3 linked regions of the Oceanicoccus sp. KOV_DT_Chl genome follow. The protein of the gene in region 1 interacts with the protein of each later gene in a pairwise test. Links are inferred from orthologs where the notes say so. Each region holds a gene or a part of one and is shown on either strand. Other genes may lie near its edges. The genes, in order: ung, UNITIG_RS02110 and ndk.

The links.
Region 2: the proteins of ung (region 1) and UNITIG_RS02110 interact in binary tests that used the Escherichia coli proteins (3 or more experiments, as listed by UniProt). The link is inferred for Oceanicoccus sp. KOV_DT_Chl from one-to-one orthologs.
Region 3: the proteins of ung (region 1) and ndk interact in binary tests that used the Escherichia coli proteins (3 or more experiments, as listed by UniProt). The link is inferred for Oceanicoccus sp. KOV_DT_Chl from one-to-one orthologs.

The regions. Positions count from the first base shown.
Region 1 is NZ_FQLF01000007.1:2,800-5,677, forward strand. The notes cover bases 160-2,878. They hold ung (uracil-DNA glycosylase), read right to left. Parts: upstream 2,008-2,878; coding sequence 1,312-2,007; downstream 160-1,311. Other genes in these bases: UNITIG_RS21255 (folate-binding protein YgfZ), read left to right, coding at 160-336; UNITIG_RS21260 (HDOD domain-containing protein), read left to right, coding at 390-1,226; UNITIG_RS25255 (hypothetical protein), read left to right, coding at 2,098-2,316; UNITIG_RS25260 (hypothetical protein), read left to right, coding at 2,313-2,528; bcp (thioredoxin-dependent thiol peroxidase), read right to left, coding at 2,575-2,878. Outside these bases: more of UNITIG_RS21255, read left to right, coding at 1-159. UniProt on the Escherichia coli protein: Excises uracil residues from the DNA which can arise as a result of misincorporation of dUMP residues by DNA polymerase or due to deamination of cytosine.
Region 2 is NZ_FQLF01000001.1:463,902-467,010, forward strand. The notes cover bases 63-3,012. They hold UNITIG_RS02110 (class I SAM-dependent DNA methyltransferase), read left to right. Parts: upstream 63-773; coding sequence 774-2,252; downstream 2,253-3,012. Other genes in these bases: UNITIG_RS02100 (hypothetical protein), read left to right, coding at 63-385; UNITIG_RS02105 (hypothetical protein), read left to right, coding at 430-768; UNITIG_RS02115 (DUF5677 domain-containing protein), read left to right, coding at 2,245-3,012. Outside these bases: more of UNITIG_RS02100, read left to right, coding at 1-62; more of UNITIG_RS02115, read left to right, coding at 3,013-3,042. UniProt on the Escherichia coli protein: The subtype gamma methyltransferase (M) subunit of a type I restriction enzyme. The M and S subunits together form a methyltransferase (MTase) that methylates A-2 on the top and A-3 on the bottom strand of the sequence 5'-AACN(6)GTGC-3'.
Region 3 is NZ_FQLF01000001.1:384,131-387,114, reverse strand. What follows is about bases 64-2,888. They hold ndk (nucleoside-diphosphate kinase), read right to left. Parts: upstream 1,778-2,888; coding sequence 1,349-1,777; downstream 64-1,348. Other genes in these bases: rlmN (23S rRNA (adenine(2503)-C(2))-methyltransferase RlmN), read right to left, coding at 162-1,241; pilW (type IV pilus biogenesis/stability protein PilW), read right to left, coding at 64-138. Also shown: more of pilW, read right to left, coding at 1-63. UniProt on the Escherichia coli protein: Major role in the synthesis of nucleoside triphosphates other than ATP. The ATP gamma phosphate is transferred to the NDP beta phosphate via a ping-pong mechanism, using a phosphorylated active-site intermediate.

The sequences.
Region 1 (2,878 bases):
AATTACCAAACCACAGGTGCAATCAGTTTTACCAAGGGCTGCTATACCGGCCAAGAGGTCGTCGCCCGCATGCAATACAAAGGTAAGCTCAAGCGACGCCTTTATCGCATTGGTTTTGACTATCCCAGCGACCAGACGCTACCAGCAGCGGCATCTGAACTCTATAGCGACGGTGAGCAAAGCATCGGTAATTTAGTGAATACGGTGGCAATAGGGCCAGGACAGTGCGAGGCTCTAGCCATCATCACCAATGATGCGGTCGAAAAAAATCAGGTGTTTGTCGGCGCTTCACGCCATCCCGTACAGATTCTTTCGCTACCTTATGCTATAACTTAATTCGATATTATTTTAGTAAGCAGCATCCGCTACCGATTGACTTAGGACTCTTCATGAACGAACAAATACTGCAAATCAAAAACGAGATTATTCAGGCCATAGAAAATGATCAGTTGACCCTGCCCACGCTGCCCGAAGTGGCGTTACAAGTTCGCGAAGCTGCCTCCGATGAAAACATCGACATCCAAAAATTATCCAATGTCATTACCAATGATGCGGCCCTGACGGCACGTATTATCAAAGTAGCCAATAGCCCGCTATTACGTGCGGCCCGTGAGATTGAAGACTTAAAAATGGCAGTCAGCCGTCTGGGCATCGATTACACCGCAAACTTAGCTACCGGCTTGGCCATGGAGCAAATGTTTCAAGCGACCTCGGACATCATTGATGAAAAAATGCGCGAAGTGTGGACCCGCAGCACCGAAGTTGCCGGTATCAGCCATGTACTCGCCCGTCACTACACCAAATTAAAGCCAGATCAAGCGACCTTGGGAGGACTAGTCCATAAAATAGGCGTACTGCCAGTACTGACCTATGCCGAAGACAATCGTAAATTATTAAAAGATGTCGCCCTACTGGATCAGCTGATTGAAGCGGCTTATCCAGAGATTGGCAGTAAAATATTAGCGGCTTGGGATTTTCCCGATGTATTGCGCTTGGTCCCCGAAGAGCACATTCACTTTGATCGCGTCGTCCCCACTGTGGATTATGCGGATGTCATTATGGTGGCCAACCTACAAAGCTACATTGGTACAGATCACCCGCTGACACAGATGGACTGGAGCAACATCTCAGCCTTTGAGCGCCTAGGCCTATCGCACGAAGTGAACGCCCATGAGGCGGAGGATTTGTCTGAAGACATGGAAGCGGCAATGGCATTTTTGCAATAACACCATTGGCACACAGTGCAACTACAATAAAAAGGGTCGAATCTTCGGCCCTTTTTATTGTTCGATAGATCGCCAGCTCAACCGCTTATACCTGCCAACTAATCGCACTACGGCCACTCTTCAGCAAAAAAACATTGGCCTGGGAAAAGTGCCTGCATCCTAAAAAACCACGATGGGCAGATAATGGTGATGGATGCGGTGCGGTTAATACCAGATGCTTTTCCTGATCTATAAAGCGCCCTTTACTTTGTGCGTGACTGCCCCAAAGCAGAAAAACCAAACCTTCGCGTCGCTCATTTAGCTGCGAAATGACCTGGTCAGTAAATTGCTCCCAGCCCCGCTTCTGGTGAGAGCCCGCTTGACCCGCCGCCACTGTCAATGTTGCATTTAGCAGCAGTACGCCCTGATCGGCCCACGTCTGTAAACAGCCATGGGAGGGCATGGGTAACTGCAAGTCTGCGGCTAACTCCTTAACGATATTACGCAGCGATGGCGGAATGCGTACACCCGCGGGTACTGAAAAGCTCAAACCGTGCGCCTGCTCAGGGCCATGGTAAGGATCCTGCCCCAGAATCACTAATTTAACATCGGTAAAACCGGTGCTGTTAAACGCGTTAAACCAATCCTTTTCAGCAGGGTAAATCGTTCTCCCTGCTGCTTTTTCCGCCAATAAGAACGCTTGCAACTGCTGCATGTAAGGTTGATTAAATTCTTGTTCCAGCACTGCTGCCCAAGATTCATCCAGCTGACATGAAGGTATTTTTTTAAAAGGCTTAATCATAAGCGTTGATCTGAATCATTAACTTTTCATCTGCTTTACGGGAGGATAAACTTACTCACATTGCGTCATAAATACCACTGGAAACCTTTAATGTCAGCACAAACGCCTTACCAAATCCTTGGCGAAGACGGTATCCGTCAATTAGCCGATGCCTTTTACGATGTCATGGACGAACAACCGCAAGCAGAGACCATCCGCCATATGCATGCGGCCAATCTGGACCTCATTAAACAAAAATTATGTGAATACCTTACCGGCTGGATGGGCGGCCCCCCGTATACTCGGAAAAATATGGCACTGTTTGCCTGACTGACCCACACAAACCTTATCCGATTGGCCCTGACGAAAGAGATCAGTGGCTACTGTGTATGGATAAAGCGCTGGAGCGCATCAATGCCAGCGAAGAACTCATTAACATGCTCAAAGATCCCATGTATCGAATCGCTGATACCATCCGCAACCGCGACACATCTGAACCCATTGAACAGGCTCCAAATCAAATCCCGCTAACTAACTTGTAATCTACAACGCTGCAGAGGTGGTCTGCCCCACCTCTTACAGTAAAATCTAATCAAGTAACTCTGCAAGCACAGCCAACACATCTTCATGGTGAGTTTTGGTTTTAAATTTATCCATTACTTTTAACAGCTTGCCGTTTTTGCCAATAATAAATGTGGTACGAATCAAGCCCATGAACTCTCTACCCATAAATTTCTTCATCCCCCAGCAACCATACTTTTCAGCGATGGCATGATCTTCATCAGACAATAAGGTGAAATTAAGATTTTGTTTATCAATGAATCTTGGCAAGCGCTCCACTGCATCAGGACTCACACCTAGCACGACAGTATCAAGTTTATCAAAAGCCTTT
Region 2 (3,109 bases), on another replicon or contig:
TAAGACAGGCATTGAAATTGTTCGTAACGCGGCCGGTGTTCATAAGGATGTTTCGGAGTATTGGGTAGTCGATAACATCAGTGGGCGGAGGGTGGCTAGCAAAAGGTTTCATTACCTTTATGCTATTTTTTCAAAAGAAGACTTTTCAAAGCCCGCCCAGGATTATGCTTACGCGCAGGATATATTCCTACTGCCTCTCAAGAATAATACGCTTTTTCGCCCCATTATCTCAGCAATTGATGCAGTTAGTTTTGACGAATTAGACAATAAGCCAAAGCTATCAGTTGTGCGGAAGTTAGTGAGAGATCAGCTTTTCGGTGATTACAGACAAGCTGATTTTGTGGATGAGGATGATGATCTATTTGAGTATAGGGGCACTTGTTAGAGTTCATTGGTGTTTGTAGGCAGCGAGGAAGTGGTTTTCTTACAATGTTTAACGGGAGTTTTCCCGTTTTTCTATCTGCTAGTCGCTCTATGGAAGATTTTGTATTCCGGGACGAGAATTATGTGCGAATTCGTGTTGGTGAAGCTGGGTGGTCAATAGAGTCAGAGGCTGGTGAAGAGCTATTCACTTTTGATTTACCCGAGGAAATATTTAATAAATATCAGCGAAGTGGTGGTTTAACCCGAAGACAGTTACTGAATATAAAAGATACTCATATGAGTAGTTTTCATGTTTTTGTCTCTCAAGGTGACGATTTGAAGTTGGTTAGTTTTAAACTTGATAGGAACTGGTTTCGTCAAGTTAGTCGGAATTTAGGTAATTAGTAATTATGAGCGCATCAGAAATAGTCAACAAAGTCTGGAACTACGCCCACGTACTACGCGATGACGGCGTAGGTTACGGCGATTACGTCGAGCAAATCACCTTTTTAATCTTTTTAAAAATGGCCGATGAGCGCGAAGAGTCCGGCCAGCAAGTCGCCGTTCCTGCAAAATACAGCTGGTCAAAACTGGTCAAACTCGACGGTGATGCACTGGAAATTCAATACCGCCATACCCTCGAAGAGCTGGGCAAAGCAGGCGGTATGTTAGGCACCATCTTCCGCAAGGCGCAAAACAAAATACAAGACCCGGCCAAGCTCGAACGCCTGATCAAAATGATCGAAAAAGAAGCCTGGTCAACCCTGCCGGTGGATGTCAAAGGTGAAATCTACGAAGGCCTGTTAGAGCGCAACGCCCAGGATGTAAAAGGCGGTGCCGGTCAATACTTTACCCCACGCCCCTTAATCCAGGCCATGGTCGATGTCATGCAGCCCGATGTCATGGACACCGTCGCCGACCCGGCTACCGGCACCGGCGGATTCTTACTCGCGGCCTATGACTATATGGCCCCCAAAGCCACCTCCAAAAAAGAACAAAAGCATTTACGCGAAAAAGCCCTGCGCGGTAACGACATCGTCGATAGCGTCACCCGCCTATGCGCCATGAACCTCTACCTCCACGGTATCGGCAGCGCCGACGGCGAATGTCCCGTGATCAGCCAGGATGCTCTAGCCAAAGAAGTCAGCGACAACGACCGCGTCGATATCGTGCTAGCCAATCCACCCTTCGGCAAAAAAAGCTCCATCACAGTCATCAGCGAAAAAACCGGCAAAGCCGAATCTGAAAAACTCACCTACGAACGCGAAGACTTCTGGGCCACCACCTCCAACAAACAACTTAACTTCGTCCAGCATATCTACAACATGCTAAAAATCGACGGCAAAGCCGCCGTCGTAGTCCCTGATAACGTCCTCTTCGAAGGCGGCGCCGGCGAAACCATCCGCAAAAACCTACTAGAGCGCACCAACCTCCACACCATCCTGCGCCTCCCCACCGGCATCTTCTACGCCCAAGGCGTAAAGGCAAACGTCATCTTCTTCGACAACAAACCCGCCGCCAAAACCCCCTGGACCAAAAAACTCTGGATCTACGACTTCCGCACCAACGTCCACATGACCCTAAAAACCAATCGCCTCAAAAAAAGCGACTTTGAAGAATTTATCAAACTCTACAAGCCCAATGACATTAAAAAACGCAAAGCGACTTGGGATGAGAAAAAGGGCGAAGGCCGCTGGCGCAGTTACAGCTATGATGAAATTGTAGCCAGAGATAAAACCAATTTAGATATTTTTTGGTTGAAGGATGATGCGCTGGAAGATACCGAGAATTTGCCTGCGCCTGAGGTGTTGGCTGCTGAGATTGTTGAGCAGTTAGAGGCAGCGTTGGAGGAGTTTAGGTCTGTTGAGGAAGTACTCATACGTGAGTAGCCAAGGTAGGTTAGTTGAATTACAGGAGGCAAATGATGCAATTGCGTTTTTATGGATAACGACAATTTCTGAGAAACATGTCCAAGATAAGACTCAGTATAAAGAGTCTTTTTCAGCATTAGTTGGTTTGCTGACAGCAATTAATGGTATGGCAGATGTCATCACCGATCTTAAAGAAGAGCACCAAAGATATTCAAGTGTAGTTTTGTATCGATCATTAATAGAGCATTTCCTTAAGTCGACATACATAACTGTAAAGGCTGGCTCGGAAAGATCTGACCAAGTAGGTTTTGATTATAATTGGTACTGTCGGTACACAGAGGCATTACAATACGGGAAAGGTATTAAAGAAAGCCTAGAGCTAACGCATAAGGTCAAAAGCAAGATGAATATTAAACGTATAGCTAGGGAGTATTTTGATTATATGGAGGGTGTTTCAGAAAGAAAAATTGATAAGCTTACCTCTTCCTTTAGTTACAAGAACATTATTAGGTACATAAGTAGTCATAAATCCGGGATTGTCGGTAAAGATAGTCCGCTTTTTTCAGATATGATAAAGATATATCCCTCTCTTTCTTCATATGTACATGGAGGTGTTAGCGCGGTATCAGATATGAATTTTAAAAGCTTCGATGATAAAAATTATCTTCACGATATTCCTGAATCCTCGCTGTTGCTTTGTATGTTCTCAAAGGCAAGTATGCTTTCTTTACTTGGTTTGGAATCAAAAAATATAAGCGAGGTTGGAAAAAAAGCTAGTGAGATATTTCTTTCTGTTGCCGAAGATTGATAACTAAAAGTTTAATATGATTGGTGTGAAAAATAAATGTTACCAGGCGAGACCGTTCATGTGAAAA
Region 3 (2,984 bases), on another replicon or contig:
CTCCAGCGCTTTCACATCATCTTGCTTGTCGCCTATTCCACCCCGTTCTGTGGTCACACAAGCGGCTAAACCTAACAATGAACACAGCAGTAATAATCTAGCCAGCACTCTAATCACTTTATTATGTTGAAACCTCATTACCCATATCCCGTTATCTTTCATTAGCGAACATTTAATACCTGAGTTTGAGTATAGTTCGCTCTGTGCCGTTCGCTACGTTTCGTGCGATCAGCCACCTGACCCACCAGTTGTCCGCAAGCAGCATCAATATCATCACCGCGGGTGCTGCGAATGGTGGTAACAAAACCCGCTGCATTTAGTATTTTCCAAAAACGATCAACGGCATTTTTACTGGGACGGCGATAATCAGACAATGAAAACGGGTTAAAGGGAATCAGGTTGATCTTACAGGGGAAATCTTTCAGCAATACGGCTAATTCTTTTGCCTGCTCGACACAGTCATTAACACCGGCAATCAACGTATATTCGACGGTGGTAACGCGATGTGTATCCGACTGCTTGGACCAATAGTTTTCACAGGATGCTAATAATTTTGCGATAGGATAGCGCTTATTGATCGGTACCAGTTCATTACGCAAAGTATCGTTAGGCGCATGCAGCGAAATAGCGAGAGACACTTCTGCAACTTCAGCCAATCTATCGAGTGCAGGTACTACGCCGGAAGTACTCAGCGTCACACGACGCTTTGAAATCCCGTAACCAAAATCATCCAGCATGATATTCATCGCAGCAACGACATTGTCAAAATTCAATAGCGGCTCACCCATTCCCATCATTACCACATTGGTAACAATACGCTTATTGGTAGAGGGAAAGCCATCAAAGGATTTTATGGCCAACCAAACCTGGCCGATGATTTCAGCAGCGGTTAAATCACGCTGAAACCCTTGCTTGCCGGTTGAACAAAAACTGCAATCCAGACTGCAGCCGACCTGTGACGACACACATAAGGTACCGCGCTCGCCATCAGGAATTAATACAGTTTCTACTAAACTGCCACCAGTAACGCGAATCGCCCATTTGCGGGTACCGTCACTCGAGTCGTGCTGCGAAACAATTTCAGGGGGCCGGATTTCAGCACACTCACTTAACCGCTCCCGCAATACTTTACTGACGTTAGTCATTTGATCAAAGTCATCGACACCTTGATGATGGATCCATTTCAGTATTTGCTGGGCACGGAAAGGTTTTTCCCCCATAGACAGAAAAAATGCTTCCATCTGTTCACGCGAAAGCCCAACAGATTGGTTTTATCTGCTGGGGCTTTCGTGTTTGCATCGACTGATGCGTGCTGAACAGGGTCAGTCATCTATCATTCAACTTGAGCTTACGCCCGGTCACACTGATCGCTAGTCGCGAAGAAGTAAGCAATTTCGCGCGCTGCTGATTCTGGAGAATCAGAACCGTGAACAGCATTAGCATCAATTGATTCAGCGAAATCAGCACGGATTGTACCGGCAGCGGCTTCTTTAGGGTTGGTAGCACCCATCAGCTCGCGATTTTTGGCAATAGCATTTTCGCCTTCCAATACCTGCACTACTACCGGGCCAGAGGTCATGAACTCAATCAAAGCGGGGAAAAACGGACGACCCTTATGCTCGCCGTAAAAACCTTCAGCTTGCTCGCGGCTTAAACGCAGCATTTTTGCTGCAACGATGCTTAAGCCATTTTTTTCAAAACGGCTGTAAATCTCACCGATAACATTCTTGGCAACTGCATCGGGCTTAACAATAGAAAAAGTACGTTCAACTGACATTGGAGACTCCGTCATTTAATCTTAATCCGGCGAATACCTCACCGAAGCTTGAGAGGGTAAATTGGCGATTAGGTTCCTGCCCAATCGACGAAATTTTAGAGCCGCAAATTATACGCACATTTACGGAAAAATAGTATAAATAATACGCACTTAGGAGATATTTTTAGAGGATTCTCTGGCTGGCTGCCACACAGACAATCAGCTTGCCTGCGCCGCCTTGGCGATAGCTTGAATACGCGCCACTATCGACTTCAGACCGTTACCGCGAGTAGGGCTTAAATGCTGCTCCAGATCGAGCTGGCGAAAGTAGCCATCGACATCAAAAGCGGTAATTTCCGCTGCGGTCTTACCATCAAATGCCGCCATCACCAGCACCAACAGACCTTTGACAATAACTGCGTCGCTATCAACGGTAAAATTCAGCACACTCTGATCAACCTGAACATCTAGCCAGACGTTACTTTGACAGCCCTTGACCAATCGCTCGGGGTATGCAGAGACGCATCCATTGCCGGTAAATCCTTACCCAGATCAATAATGTATTTGTAGCGCTCTTCCCAATCGTCAAAAAAGGATAAATCTTCAAGGATTTCGTCAGTACTAACCATCGTTGCCAACCATGTTTAAACTCGCCGTATTGCCATTGTGCTGCGGGGTTCTGAGCCATAAAGGCCGCTAAAAAAACAATCCCGCTTCCAACTGGGCCTCTTCACTCATCATTTCACGACTCCAGGGTGGGTCAAACACCAACTCTACCTTTACCGCTTTGACATGAGGCACTTTACCGGTCCGGTATTCGACATCGCTGACCAATACCGGCCCCATTCCACAACCGGGGGCAGTTAAGGTCATGGTGATATTGACCTGACCGGCAGCCTGGTCAATCGCCACTTTATAGATCAGACCCAGCTCTACCAGGCTGATCGGAATTTCAGGGTCAAAAATGCTATCCAGCGCCTGCCAGACTTGCTGCTCATTGATTTGGCCGCTGCCATCATCAACAAACTCCAGCACTTCCGGCTGCTGCCCAATGGCCTCAGCATCGGTGCCATCAATCCGCAGCATATTGCCCTGCCAGGTAACGGTATAGTTACCCCTAGACTTTGGTTGATCGATATAAATTGCCCAACAGGAATAATTACCGGCTCACCGGAAGGGACGCGCCGCGCGGGACAGTCGCGCTGGGTTACTACCATCGATTGCTGCA